DNA from 4 places in the Paracoccus sp. TOH genome. Region 4 is predicted to be linked to each of the others. Evidence: riboswitches for the same ligand, from Rfam matches in the RefSeq annotation. Region 4 holds a riboswitch; each other region holds the start of a gene.
What was found. A riboswitch is a leader RNA that binds a small molecule or an ion and turns the genes downstream of it on or off. The one in region 4 is predicted to bind thiamine pyrophosphate.

Region 1 (3,295 bases), on a different replicon from region 4:
TCTGCGCCTCGGCGCGGATGTCGTGGGAAATCCGCATCGAGCAGAATTTCGGCCCGCACATCGAACAGAAATGCGCCAGCTTGTGCGCCTCCTTCGGCAGGGTCTGGTCGTGGAAGGCGCGCGCGGTATCGGGGTCCAAAGACAGGTTGAACTGGTCCTCCCAGCGGAACTCGAAGCGGGCCCGCGACAGGGCGTCGTCCCGGGTTCTGGCCGCCGGATGGCCCTTGGCCAGATCGGCGGCATGGGCGGCGATCTTGTAGGTGATGACGCCGGTCTTGACGTCGTCGCGATCCGGCAGGCCCAGATGCTCCTTGGGGGTGACGTAGCACAGCATCGCCGTGCCGAACCAGCCGATCATCGCCGCGCCGATGCCGCTGGTGATATGGTCATAGCCCGGCGCGATGTCGGTGGTCAGCGGCCCGAGCGTGTAGAAGGGCGCCTCGCCGCAGATGGCCAGCTGCTTGTCCATGTTCTCCTTGATCTTGTGCATGGGCACATGGCCGGGCCCCTCGATCATCACCTGGCAATCGCGGGCCCAGGCGATGCGCGTCAGTTCGCCCAGCGTCTCCAGTTCGGCGAATTGCGCGGCGTCGTTGGCATCGGCGATCGAGCCCGGCCGCAGCCCGTCGCCCAGGCTGAAGGACACGTCATAGGCGCGGCAGATGTCGCAGATCTCCTCGAAATGCTCATAGAGGAAACTTTCGCGGTGATGGTGCAGGCACCATTTCGCCATGATCGAGCCGCCGCGCGAGACGATGCCGGTGACCCGGTCCACGGTCAGCGGGATATGGGGCAGCCGCAGCCCGGCATGGATGGTGAAATAATCCACGCCCTGTTCGGCCTGTTCGATCAGCGTGTCGCGGAAGACTTCCCAACTCAGCTCCTCGGCCACGCCGCCGACCTTCTCCAGCGCCTGATAGAGCGGCACCGTGCCGATGGGCACCGGGCTGTTGCGGATGATCCATTCGCGGATGTTGTGGATGTTGCGCCCGGTCGACAGATCCATCACCGTGTCGGCGCCCCAGCGGATCGCCCAGACCATCTTTTCCACCTCCTCGGCCATCGAGGAGGTGACGGCGGAATTGCCGATATTGGCGTTGATCTTGACCAGGAAGTTGCGGCCGATCGCCATCGGCTCCAGTTCGGGGTGGTTGATGTTGGCCGGGATGATCGCCCGGCCGCACGCCACCTCGTCGCGGACGAATTCGGGGGTCACGAAATCCGGCACGGCGGCGCCGAAGCTCTCGCCGTCGCGCGCCAGCTTCTCACGGATCGCCTTGCGGCCCAGATTCTCGCGGATCGCCACGAATTCCATCTCGGGGGTGACGATGCCGGCGCGGGCATAGGCAAGCTGGGTGACGGCCCGGTCGCCCTGCGCCCGCAGCGGGCGGTGGCGGATGGGAAATTCAGGCGTCAGCCGGTCGCCGGAAACGAAGCCGTTATCCTCGGGTTTCACATGCCGCCCGTCATAGGATTCCACGTCGCCGCGCGCCATGATCCAGCTGTCGCGCGGGCGCGGCAGACCGCGCTCGATGGCGATCTCGGCGCCGGGATCGGTATAGGGCCCCGAGGAATCATAGACCGTCACCGGCGGCTCGCCGGCGCTGGGATGCAGCGCGATCTGGCGCATCGGCACGCGGATGTCGGAATGGATCTCGCCCGGTCGGAAGACCTTGGTCGAGGCGGGCAGCGGTCCGGTGGTCACGGTCGGGGTAGTGGTCATGTCAGGCTCCTCGCTTTCGCTAGCATGGAGACCCAGCACGGACTGGAAGGGGGAAGAATACCCGCCGGACCGATAGCCGGCCGCAAGGGCATCCGCACCATCCCTACGCCAGTATGAACTGGATCAGGTTCGACGGGTCCCTGCGCTGCCTTGCGGCCCAGCAGTATCTCAGCCCCTTGTCGGGGCCCCCCAGGTGAGAGCCGGAGAATGCCCACTTGTCGCCCGGCTTGTCAATCGCCGGTGAAGGGGCGGCCGGGCTTCGGCTGCCGAAACCGCGCCGGCGCGGCCGGGCCGGCGGAAAACCTCAGCGGCAGCGGGCGGGATTGACGCCCACCGCGCGCAGGCCCCAGTCGGTCATCTGCGCCACCAGCTGCTGGCCCGCCGCGTCGAAGGCCGGGATCAGGTCGTCGGTTTTCGTGCTCGGCGCGTCGGCCGTGGCCGCGAAATGGCCGCGCGCGACCACGCTGGCATCCATCTCGCGCACCATCTGCGCGTCCACGGTCAGCCTGATCACCGCACCCTTGCCCGAAACCTCGGCGTTGAAATCCTGCACCTCGGAGATCAGCGCGTAATCCCCCGCCGTGCCCAGCGGCGCGCGGCCGACATGGGTGAAGGCGTCATAGCTGCCGAAGGCGCGCACCAGCAGGGTCTGCAGGGCCACCGGCACCGTGTCGCCCCAGCGCGCATCGGGCAGGTATTGCGTCTGCAACTGGTTCGGGCGGATCATGATGCGGTCGGTGTCCAACGTGCCGCGCGCCTTGGGGGGCTCGATCACCAGTTCGGCCAGCCGGCCGCGGCCGCAGCTTCGCGGCGCCTCGGAAGGCGGGCGCAGCTCGAACACGTCGCGGTCGGGCTCGCCCTCCAGCGCCTTCAGCGCGGCGCAGCCCGGCAGGGTCAGGGTCAGGACGAGAAGGGCGGCGGTCAGACGCATGGCGGCTCCTTAACGGCGGAACTCGGGAACCCGCGGCCCCGAGAAGACTTGCGACGGGTTGCGCCTCAGCGCCGAGACCAGCTCGTTCACGTTGCCCACCAGCCCGCGCAGATCGCTGGCCATGCGGGTGAATTGCGGCAGTCCCTCGCGGGTGAAAGCCTGCACCGGGCCGCGGGTGCTGTCCAGCATCCCGCGCAGGCTGGCGAAGGCGGCCTCGGCGCTGCCGGCGGCATCGCGCAGCCGCTCGGTGATCTCGGGCAGGTCGGCGACCACGCGGTCGATGGCCTCGTTCGCCTTGGCCAGGGTGGCGCGCAGGTCGGCCACCACCGGCTCGACATTGCTGTTCATCACCCGGTCGGCGCTGTCGAAGGCGCGCTCGGCCGAGGCGAGCGTGCGGTTCCCCACCTCCAGCGCCGCGTCGAGGCTGTCGAGGCTTTTGTCCGCGCGCGCGCTCAGCCGCGCCAGGTCGGTCTGCAGCGTGGTGGCGGTCTGGTCCAGGCGCTGCGTCAGGCTGCGCAGGTCGCCCGAGACATAGGCGCGCACCTCGTCCAGCGTCGCGGTGCCGGAATCCAGCGCCCGGTCGGCCTTGCCGGCGGTCTCGTCAAACTTGGCCAGCGCGCTGTCGGCATTGCCCAGCGTCG
Region 2 (3,295 bases), on a different replicon from region 4:
GGCGGGGCAGGTTGTCGGGAAAGGCCGGTCGCGCATCCGAGCCGAGCTCCAGGATCTCGGCCTCGGCAAAGCCGGGATGCAGGGCATAGGCGGCAGAGAGCATCTCGACCGCCGAGCGGGCGGTGACGCGATACTTGCCGCCCGTCTCCAGCATGGTGGCGCCGATCATGTAGACGCCATCCCCTCGCGGAACAAGATATAGGGGGATGCGCGGATGCAGCAGGCGGATGGTGCGGGTCAGCGTCACCTCGGGGCAGCGGATCACCAGCATCTCGCCGCGCACGCCGCGCAGGTCGGGAAGCTGGTCGCGGGCGGCCAGGCCGCGGGCATCGACCACCATGCCGGCGGGCGTGCCCTCGGTTTCGATGCGGATGCCCTGCGCCTCGAGCCGGTCGCGCAGGGCCAGCAGCGCGGCGCGCGGGTTCAGATGCGCCTCGGTGGCGAAATGCAGCCCGCGCGGGAAGCGGCCGGCCAGTTCCGGCTCGAGCGTCGCGATGTCGTCGCCGCTCACCGGCCGATGCGTCTGGGTCAGGCGGGCGAAGCGGTCGAGTTCCGCCCGATCGCGCGACGGCGCCAGCACCAGCGTGCCGCGGCGGATGACCTCGGCGCCCTGCGCCTGCCACCAATCGGCGGCGTCGAGGCCGAGCCGCAGCACCACCGGTTCGGCGCTTTCGGCCTCGCAATAGGGCGCCAGCATGCCGCCGGCGCGCCAGCTGCAGGCCTGCGAGCCGGGTTTGCCGGCCGGGTCGATGATCCGGGGCAGGGTGCCGCGCGCCGCCAGTTCGGTGGCGATACACAGCCCCATCACCCCGGCGCCCAGAATGGTGATCGCAGTCATGTCCGTCTCCAGAGCGCGTGGAAATGATGCACCGGGCCATGGCCCAGCCCCACCGACAGCTCATCGGCGGCGGCGATGGCGCCTTGCAGCCAGCCATGAGCGCGGGTCACGGCATCGGGCACCGTCATGCCCTGCGCCAGCCCCGCCGCGATGGCCGAGGACAGCGAGCAGCCGGTGCCGTGGGTGTTGTGGGTCTGCTGGCGCGGCGCGGTCAGGACCAGCGGCTGCGGCCCGACCAGCAGGTCGGTGCAGGTATCCTCGGTCGCGTGGCCGCCCTTCATCAGCACATGGGCCGCACCGAGGGCGCGGAGCGCCTCGCCCTGCCGGCGCATCGCTTCGGGCGTCGCGGCGGGATCGCGCCCCAGAAGCTGCGCCGCCTCGGGCAGGTTCGGGGTCAGCACCGTCGCCAGCGGGATCAGCTGCTCGCGCAGCGCCGCGACCGCTGCCTCGGCCAAGAGCGCGTCGCCGGATTTCGCCACCATCACCGGGTCCAGCACCACCGGCACCGGGTTGTCGGCCAGCAGCGCCGCCAGCCGGTCGGCGACGACTGTGATCACATCCGCGCCGCCGACCATGCCGATCTTGACGGCGCGCACCTCGAGATCGCCGAAAACCGCGTCGATCTGCGCCGCGACCATGGCGGGGCTGACCGCCTCGACCGCCGCGACGGTGCGGGTGTTCTGCGCGGTGATCGCTGTGATCACAGAGGCGCCATAGACGCCGAGGGCCGAGAAGCTTTTCAGGTCGGCCTGGATTCCGGCGCCGCCGCCGCTGTCCGAGCCGGCGATGGTCAGCGCGATGGGATAGGGCTGCAATCCCGACATGGCCCGCCTTTCATGCGCCGGGCTGCCGGGCGTCGGGAAAGGGGACGGGTGGCGGCCGATGCACGGGTTCTGCCGCGACACTCTACCCTTCCCTCCGCCGGCATGACCCGGATCAGGTTCGATGGGTCGGTGCCCGGCACCTCTCAGCCCCGTCGCGGGACTCCCCAAGTGTATAAGTCGTGCGCGGGACACTAGGCCTTGGCCGCCGGCTTTGCAAGGGCCGGTTCCGGTCGGCCGGTTCCAGTCGGCGGGTCAGTCGCGGCCGAACAGGTCGCGGGTGTAAACCTTGTCCCGCACGTCGGCCAGCTCGGGCGACTGGCGGTTGGCGATGATCAGGTCGGCCCGGGCCTTGAAGGCGTCCAGGTCGCGCACCACCGGGCTGTTGAAGAAATCCTCGCCGGTCAGCACGGGTTCGTAGACGATGCAGGGGATGCCCCTGGCCTTGATCCGCTTCATGATGCCCTGGATCGAGCTGTCGCGGTAATTGTCGGAACCCGCCTTCATCACCAGCCGATAGACGCCGACCAGCCGGGGCTTGCGGGCGATGATCTGCTCGGCGATGAAATCCTTGCGGGTGCGGTTGCTGTCCACCACCGCCGCGATCAGGCTTTGCGGCACCTGGTCGTAATTGGCCAGCAATTGCTTGGTGTCCTTGGGCAGGCAGTAGCCGCCATAGCCGAAGCTGGGATTGTTGTAATGGTCGCCGATGCGCGGGTCGAGGCCGACGCCCTCGATGATCTCGCGCGGGTCGAGACCGCGCGCCACGGCATAGCTGTCCAGCTCGTTGAAATAGGCGACGCGCATGGCAAGGTAGGTGTTCGAGAACAGCTTGATCGCCTCGGCTTCGGTCGAGCCGGTGAACAGCACCGGCATGTCCTTGCGGATCGCGCCCTCGGCCAGCAGCTCGGCCAGCCGCTGCGCCGCCGGGCCGTGGTCGCCGACCACGATGCGCGAGGGATGCAGGTTGTCGTAAAGCGCCCGCCCCTCGCGCAGGAATTCGGGCGAGAACAGGATGCCCGCATGGCCGGTCTCGTCCCGCATGCGCTGGGTGAAGCCCACCGGCACGGTGGACTTGACGACGATGGTGGCTTGCGGCGCGTGGCGGCGGGCCAGTGCGATCACGCTTTCGACGCTGGAAGTGTCGAAGCGGTTCGAGCGCGAATCGTAATTCGTCGGCGTGGCGATGATGACGAATTCCGCCCCCGCCAGCGCCTCGGCCGCGTCGTCGGTCGCGCGCAGCTTCAGCGGTTTCCCGGCCAGCCAGGCCGAGATGTCGGCATCCTCGATGGGCGAGCGGCCCCCGTTCACCTGGGCCACCCGGGCGGCGTCCACATCCAGCGCCATGACCTGGTGGTGCTGCGCCAGCAGCACGGCGACCGACATGCCCACATAGCCCAGCCCGGCAACCGCAATCGTCATCTGTTCCGCCTTCCTGCGTTTCGGACCGGCTTAGCACGGGTTACGGCCCTGCAGAAGCGGGTGCGTGCCCGGCCGGCAGATCGGCGCCTTTGTCATGGATCGTGCGGCCTTTCCCGATTAGATGGCGGCAGCAGAGCCGAAGGCGAGGAAAGGCAAGCGATGAAACATGTGATCTTCGACCTGGGCGGGGTGCTGATCGACTGGGATCCGGCCC
Region 3 (3,295 bases), on a different replicon from region 4:
GATGAACAGCGCCGCGCCCTCGACCGGCGAGCCGCTGGCGGCCAGGTAGATCGAGACCAGCGTGAAGCTGAGCGGCGCACCGCCGGGGATCAGCGCCATGAAGCCGGTGATGACCCCGAAGGTCACCGGCGAGGGCACGCCGGCCAGCCAATAGGCCAGACCCAGCACCACCCCCTCGCCGATGGCGATCAGCGTCATGCCGGTCACGGTCGAGCTGATGGTGGCCGGAACCACCCGCGACAGCCGGCTCCAGCGGTCCGGCAGGATGCGTCGGCCGACGCGGTCCACCTGCGCGACGATCCGGTCGCCGTCGCGGTAAAGCACGAACAGCGTGATCAGCATGAACAGCAGCGTCAGCGCCAAGTGGAAGGCCAGCGAGCCCGCCGTCACCGCGCCGCGATAGATCGCGCCGATATTCGAGCCGCTGACCAGTTGCACGATCTCGCTGATCCCGCCGGGCCGGCCGATATAGGTCTGCCAGTTCTCGTTCAGCCAGTCGCCGATCTGCGGCAGATCGACCATCCAGGCCGGCGTGGGCGCCCCGGCGCTGTTGACCAGGATCGCCCAGTTGATCCAGTCCCGCAATTCGCGGAAGGCATAGACCAGCGCCAGGGTCAGCGGCACCACCAGGAAACAGACCAGCACCAGCACCAGCAGCGCCGCGGCTCCGGTGCGGCCCAGGTTCAACCGGAAGGCGGCGCGGTTGCGCAGCGGCCAACTGGCCAGCGCGATCACCATCGCCGCCAGCACCGGCACCAGAAAGCCGTGGAAGAAATAGATCGAGGCCGCGACGATGGCCAGCAGCAGCCAGCGCGCGGCCGAGATATTGGTCACCAGGGGCGGGCGATGCAGCCGCAACCCGGTCTGCCTGGCATGTTCGCCGCGCTGCGTCTGCTGCTCTGCGAATTCGGTCCTGCGTTGTCGGTCCGGCATATCGCCTGTGGTCATTGTCTCCGGTCCTGGTTCGGCGCCGGCCGGCGCGTCATGCTGCAACGAGATAACAGATCGCCCGCCGCTGCAAGCCGGAATGCCGGCGCAAGGCGGGCGGACGCGGCAAGGCGCGCTCACGATCCTGTGGACCACGGGCATGTCAGGGGCGTGACAGCGCCGGCCGGCGCGGCTAGGGTCGCGCCCGACCAAGGGGAGTCCCGGCAAGGGGCTGAGAGACTGCAGGCACAAGCGGCGCGGTGACCCTTAGAACCTGATCCGGATCATGCCGGCGAAGGGATGGTATGGACCTGTCTGCCCCATGCCTCTCCCTGGCCGGCCTCACCCGCGAGGCCATGACGGAAAGCCGGTCTCGCCCCATGACAGGAGGACAGCATGTCCGAACGTTTCTCTGAAATCCTGCGCCGCGAATGCGCCGCCGACTGGACGGCGGCCACCGGCCACCGCTTCGTGACCGACCTGTGCGACGGCAGCATCGCCGATGCGACGATGGCGGCTTATCTGGTTCAGGACCACCGTTTCCTCGACGCTTTCCTGACGCTTCTGGGTGCGGCCATCGCCTCGGCCGACCGTTTCGAATCGCGGCTGCGCTTCGGCCGCTTCGCCGGCATGGTCTCGGGCGAGGAGAACGACTATTTCCTGCGCGCCTTCGCGGCGCTCGGCGTCAGCGAGACGCAGCGGGCCGCCATTCCCGACAAGCCGCCCACCGCCGGTTTCCAGGCGCTGATGCGCGAGGCGGCGGCGACGCGCGCCTATCCCGCCGTGCTGGCGGTGCTGGCGGTGGCCGAGGGGCTCTATCTCGACTGGGCGCGCCGGGCGCCGCAGCCGCTGCCCGAAAACTTCGTCCATGCCGAATGGATCACCCTGCACGATAATCCCTTCTTCCGGGATTTCGTCGCTTTCCTGCAGGCCGAACTGGATCGCACCGGCCCCGCCGCGGCCGGGCAGGCCCGCGATTTCTTCCGCCGCGCGGTGCGGCTGGAGGTGGAGTTCTTCGACGCGGCCTATCAGCCCTAGCCGTCAATCCCCGACGATCTCGACCGGAAGCGGGCCAGCCGGCGGCCCGTTTTCCCGATAGTCCAGCACGATGCGCCGCAGCGCCGTCGGCGCGATGCGCTCGGCGCTGTGGCGCAGCTCGGGCAGGCGCCACCAGCGGAACTCGCGGATCCTGCCGGCCTCGGGCGCGGCCTGGACGGCGGGGCGAAAGGCGGCGGTCTCGATCAGGAAGTAATCCTCGGACTGCCGCCAGCGGCGCTGGCCCAGCGTCATCGTCACCCGGCGGCGCCAGACCAGCGGGCCGGGGGCGGGCAGGGCGAAGCCCAACTCCTCCATCAGCTCGCGGCGCAAGGTCACCTCGGGGGTCTCGCCCGGCTCGGTGCCGCCGCCGGGGGTGATCCACCAGTCGCCGCTGCCTAATCCACCCGCATCAGCAGCACCCGGTCATCGGGCGTCAGCAGGATGGCGCGCATGGCCTGCCTGTCGATGATCCGCATGGCGCCCCCGAGCCAAGGAAAAGCCCCGGTCCGGCGGGTGCCGTCCGGGGCCGCTGTCGCATTGACGAGGATTATTCCTCGTCGCTGTCCGGCACGTCGGCGATATCGTCCAGCGACACGTCGCCGTCATCGTCGTCATCGTCCAGCAGATCATCGTCCAGATCGCCGGTATCGGCGTCATCGTCCAGATCGTCGTCATCGACCAGTTCGTTCTGATCCTCGTTCCGCGCCGCGGTCTTTTCCGAGATCAGCGAGCGCGACCGGCCGTTGGTCAGGCTTTCCACGGTGAATTCCGCGCCGCAGGCCGGGCAGGTCATCGGGTCGTTTCTCAAGTCGTAGAAGCGTGTGGCGCAATGGGGGCAAAGGCGTTTCGTGCCCCATTCCTCTTTGGGCATGGTATTCTCTTTTTCTGCCGCGTTCAGGTAAATCCGCTGTCCCCTGCCATAGCCGGGCGGGGCTGTCAAAGCCTTTTCCCCTTGCGGGCGGGTGGCGGTGCAGGGGAAAGATGGAGCAACAGGCAGGCCGTCGCAAGATGCGGGACAAGATGGACAGGATTCTGGTCGGAGGCGACATCCCGGTGACGCTGCGGCGCTCGGCCCGGGCGCGGCGCATGACGCTGCGCGTGGCGCGGGCGGGCGGCGAGGTGGTGCTGACCCTGCCCAGCCGCACCAGCCTTTCCGACGGCCGCGCCTTTGCCGAGTCGCGGGCGGAATGGCTGCGCCGCACCCGGGCCGGGATGCCGGCGCTGCAGCGGGCCGAGCACGGAGCGCTGCTGCCGGTCGAGGGTCGGCTGCGCCGCATCACCCCGGCCGAGACCCGGCGCGTCGCGCTGACCGAGGAGGCGCTGCTGGTGC
Region 4 (3,295 bases):
ACCATCTGCTCAGGGGCATTGACCGCTTCGTTGATCTCGGAGACATGCGCCGTCATCTCGCCCCATTCTACAGCACGACTGGCCGCCCCTCGGTCGATCCGGAGCTGATGATACGGATGCTCATCGTGGGCTATGCCTTTGGCATTCGGTCGGAACGGCGTCTCTGTGAGGAAGTCCATCTCAACCTGGCATATCGATGGTTTTGCCGGCTCGATCTGACCGACGCGGTGCCCGACCACTCGACCTTCTCGAAGAACCGGCATGGCCGGTTCCGAGAGAGCGATCTGTTCCGGCGGCTCTTCGAGGCAGTGCTGGCGCGGTGCATCGTCGAGGGGCTCGTGGGCGGTGAGAGCTTTGGGGCGGACGCTTCGCTGATCAAGGCGGATGCCAGCCGCTACACCAAGGCCGAATACTCGCAATGGTCAGCGGAAGATGACGCCAGGAGAGTGTCAGATCTTCTGTGTATGAGCGATCCGGTCCATGCTTCTTCGAAAGGAAGCATGCATGACGATTTCCAAGGAACTGCTGGACGAACTGCTGAAGGGCGTGGAGCGCCCTGAGGACCTGCTCGGCGAGGCCGGGCTGATGAAAGGTTACCGCCGAATTGCCGATATTGGCGTTGATCTTGACCAGGAAATTGCGACCGATGATCATCGGCTCGGCTTCGGGATGGTTGATATTGGCCGGGATTACCGCCCGTCCGCGCGCCACCTCGTCGCGCACGAATTCGGGGGTGACGAAATCAGGGATGGCGGCGCCGAGGTTTTCGCCGTCGCGCACCATCATTTCTCGAATCGCGGTGCGGCCTAAATTCTCGCGGATCGCGACAAACTCCATTTCAGGTGTGACAATGCCCGCGCGGGCATAGGCAAGCTGGGTGACCGCTTTCCCGTTCCGCGCCCGCAAGGGGCGGTGGCGGATGGGAAACTCGGGTGTTAGCCGGTCGCCTGAGGCAAAACCGTTGTCCTCGGGCTTCACATGCCGCCCCTCGTAGGACTCCACGTCCCCACGCCTCATCGTCCAACCTTCCCTCAGGCGCGGAAGGCCGCGTTCGATCGCGATTTCGGCGGCCGGATCGGTATAGGGACCCGAGGAGTCATAGACCGTCACCGGCGGCTCGCCCGCGCTTGGATGCAAGGCGATCTCGCGCATGGGCACACGGATGTCGGGGTGCAGCACGCCCGGCCTGAACACCTTGACAGAGGCGGGCAGTGGTCCGGTGGTGACCGTCAAGGTTTCTTTAGATGTCATGTCGAGGCTCCTCGCGTCGCAGCATTGGAGACCCAGCACCGACGGGAAGGAATAGAATGCCCCACTGGTCGCATGCGACCGGCAAGGCATCCGCACCGTCCCTACGCCAGCATGAACTGGATCAGGTTCGTAGGGTCACTGCGCTGCCTTGCGGCCCAGCAGTATCTCAGCCCCTTGTCGGGACACCCCTGGTGAGGACGTAAGGATGCGCAGCGGTGCCTCTATTGTCAATCGTCCTGACCAAGCCGACGCTTTGATAATCCAAACAGTTAAAGTTCCCGGTGTCGTGCCATCCTGAAACCTGCAACAGCCCCTATGAGGGTTGGCCACTTGGTATCGTACATGTCAACAATACCGCGTCGTGGCGGGTGGAGGGACTGACTGCTTCGCCCGCTAACCAGCCGTCGCTTTACGGCTGGTCAAATCACACGACGCTAGTGTTTTACGTTGACAGGTCGAACCGTTGTCAAGGAACGATCGCTTGCGCGGCCCGAACCTTCCCACAGGATCTTGCTCACTGTCCTTCGCGCCATGATGCGCGTCCAGCTCGCGCGACCTGATGCACGGGTGCCGTGCTTGGATAGCTGCGGGCCATGAAGATCGAGGGCAAGCCGCGCGTGCGGCGCGGCTCCGGTTGATCCGAAGGTCAGGCCGGGGGATCGACGCGGCCGAGGGCCGCGCTCACCCCCGCCCTGCGGTTTATCCTTTTCGTTTTTCCGCCCAACAGACCTGCCCGAGCCGGTCAATCGGCAAGCGCCGCGCCCGTGGCGCGTCGGCTCCTGCGGGGGCCGTGTCCTCGCTGCGCTGCGGGCCGCACCACCCCCCGCCTCCGCCCGATTGACAGTCTCTGTAGATTCGCAAGATGATTTGCCGCGCCACGGTGCATGAACTTCGAAAAGCACCGACAACGTGTCAGGCATTCTTGCTTCATCTGCCACGCAATCTTGCCGCTACAAGGTCGCGGCCGCTGTTCGGCTGCGGTTCATACATCTCTTTCGAGGCCCCATGTCTGTCTTTCAGTTAGCTGCTTCGGCTGGTCGTGCAGCCTGCTGACATAGAACAGGCACCGTCTTGGCATTGAGGAGGATGCTAAGCGTCTCGGCTTCCGGGGAACCGTCCTCCATCTTTACAGGATGGACGGCCAAAATTGGCTTCTCCAAATCTACGCCCTTGATAGAAACTTCACAAAGTTGACCCGAAGCCAGTTCATCGAGAACCGTGCTTTTCATCACCAACGATACGCCTAGTCCCGCTCTGACCGCACGCTTCACCCCTTCAGTGCTTCCGGTTGTGTGGCTGATCGATAGCTGATCTGCTTTTTGACCGAAGGCACGGCGGAGAATAGTGCCCGTCCCGGTTCCACGCTCGCCTCCGATCAGCGACTCCGTGAAAAGTTCAGACGAGTATATCGAACCCTTGCTTGCCCACCGGTGATCCGGGGAAACAATCAAAATGAGCTTCTCGGTGCGCCACAGGCTGGCCTCGTATCCATTCCGGCCGTCCCACCACTCCATGAAAGCAAGATCAACTTCCTTTCTCTGGAGTTTTTCTAAGATCTCCAGGTTGGAGGCGATTACCAAGTTGGCAGAGCGCCCTTTGGCACCATGCAGGCGCTTCAGATGCTCCGGCATGAGGTAGATACCGATGTTGCTGCTCGCACCCAGTTGAATTTGTTCCATGTGCAAGCGGTCAAAGGCACGTGCAGAAACCGTCAGCAGGCTCTTGGCAAATGGCAAGAATATGGCTCCGTGCCGCGTCGGAACACAGCGATCGTTCCCTCTATCTACCAGTTGCACCCCTAGGATATCCTCAAGGCGCCTGACGCTGTTCGAAACCGTAGGCTGCGAGATTTGCAGCCGTCGCGATGCCGCACGAAAATTTCCCGTCTCGATGACTTCAACGAAGGCAGCGACATGAGACAGATGATACATGCAGGATACCTTGTTAGAGAACAGACGCGGGCTCATTGATAGCGGCTCGCGGTCTGCGGCCTTCAAGAAGATCAATGATGTTGTCAGCCGCCTCATGCTCGATCGCAAGGCGA

Region 1: another riboswitch for thiamine pyrophosphate. It lies ahead of thiC (phosphomethylpyrimidine synthase ThiC); the one in region 4 lies ahead of NBE95_RS13960 (phosphomethylpyrimidine synthase ThiC).
Region 2: another riboswitch for thiamine pyrophosphate. It lies ahead of thiD (bifunctional hydroxymethylpyrimidine kinase/phosphomethylpyrimidine kinase); the one in region 4 lies ahead of NBE95_RS13960 (phosphomethylpyrimidine synthase ThiC).
Region 3: another riboswitch for thiamine pyrophosphate. It lies ahead of NBE95_RS09315 (TenA family protein); the one in region 4 lies ahead of NBE95_RS13960 (phosphomethylpyrimidine synthase ThiC).

The regions. Positions count from the first base shown of each region.
Region 1 covers NZ_CP098360.1:1,221,036-1,224,330, forward strand. The annotation lists gene thiC (phosphomethylpyrimidine synthase ThiC) at 1-1,723, opposite strand, end outside; TPP riboswitch at 1,806-1,925, opposite strand; gene NBE95_RS06060 (ABC-type transport auxiliary lipoprotein family protein) at 2,028-2,654, opposite strand; gene NBE95_RS06065 (MlaD family protein) at 2,664-3,295, opposite strand, start outside.
Region 2 covers NZ_CP098360.1:921,721-925,015, forward strand. The annotation lists gene NBE95_RS04520 (FAD-dependent oxidoreductase) at 1-838, opposite strand, end outside; gene thiD (bifunctional hydroxymethylpyrimidine kinase/phosphomethylpyrimidine kinase) at 835-1,662, opposite strand; TPP riboswitch at 1,735-1,839, opposite strand; gene NBE95_RS04530 (nucleotide sugar dehydrogenase) at 1,915-3,081, opposite strand; gene NBE95_RS04535 (HAD family phosphatase) at 3,241-3,295, shown strand, end outside.
Region 3 covers NZ_CP098360.1:1,872,743-1,876,037, reverse strand. The annotation lists gene NBE95_RS09320 (AI-2E family transporter) at 1-948, opposite strand, end outside; TPP riboswitch at 1,130-1,245, shown strand; gene NBE95_RS09315 (TenA family protein) at 1,324-1,965, shown strand; gene NBE95_RS09310 (NUDIX hydrolase) at 1,969-2,301, opposite strand; gene NBE95_RS09305 (FYDLN acid domain-containing protein) at 2,513-2,836, opposite strand; gene NBE95_RS09300 (SprT family zinc-dependent metalloprotease) at 2,974-3,295, shown strand, end outside.
Region 4 covers NZ_CP098361.1:674,593-677,887, reverse strand. The annotation lists partial or broken gene NBE95_RS13965 (transposase) at 1-395, shown strand, start outside; partial or broken gene NBE95_RS13960 (phosphomethylpyrimidine synthase ThiC) at 592-1,251, opposite strand; TPP riboswitch at 1,332-1,451, opposite strand; gene NBE95_RS13955 (LysR family transcriptional regulator) at 2,268-3,218, opposite strand; gene NBE95_RS13950 (phosphonate dehydrogenase) at 3,196-3,295, opposite strand, start outside.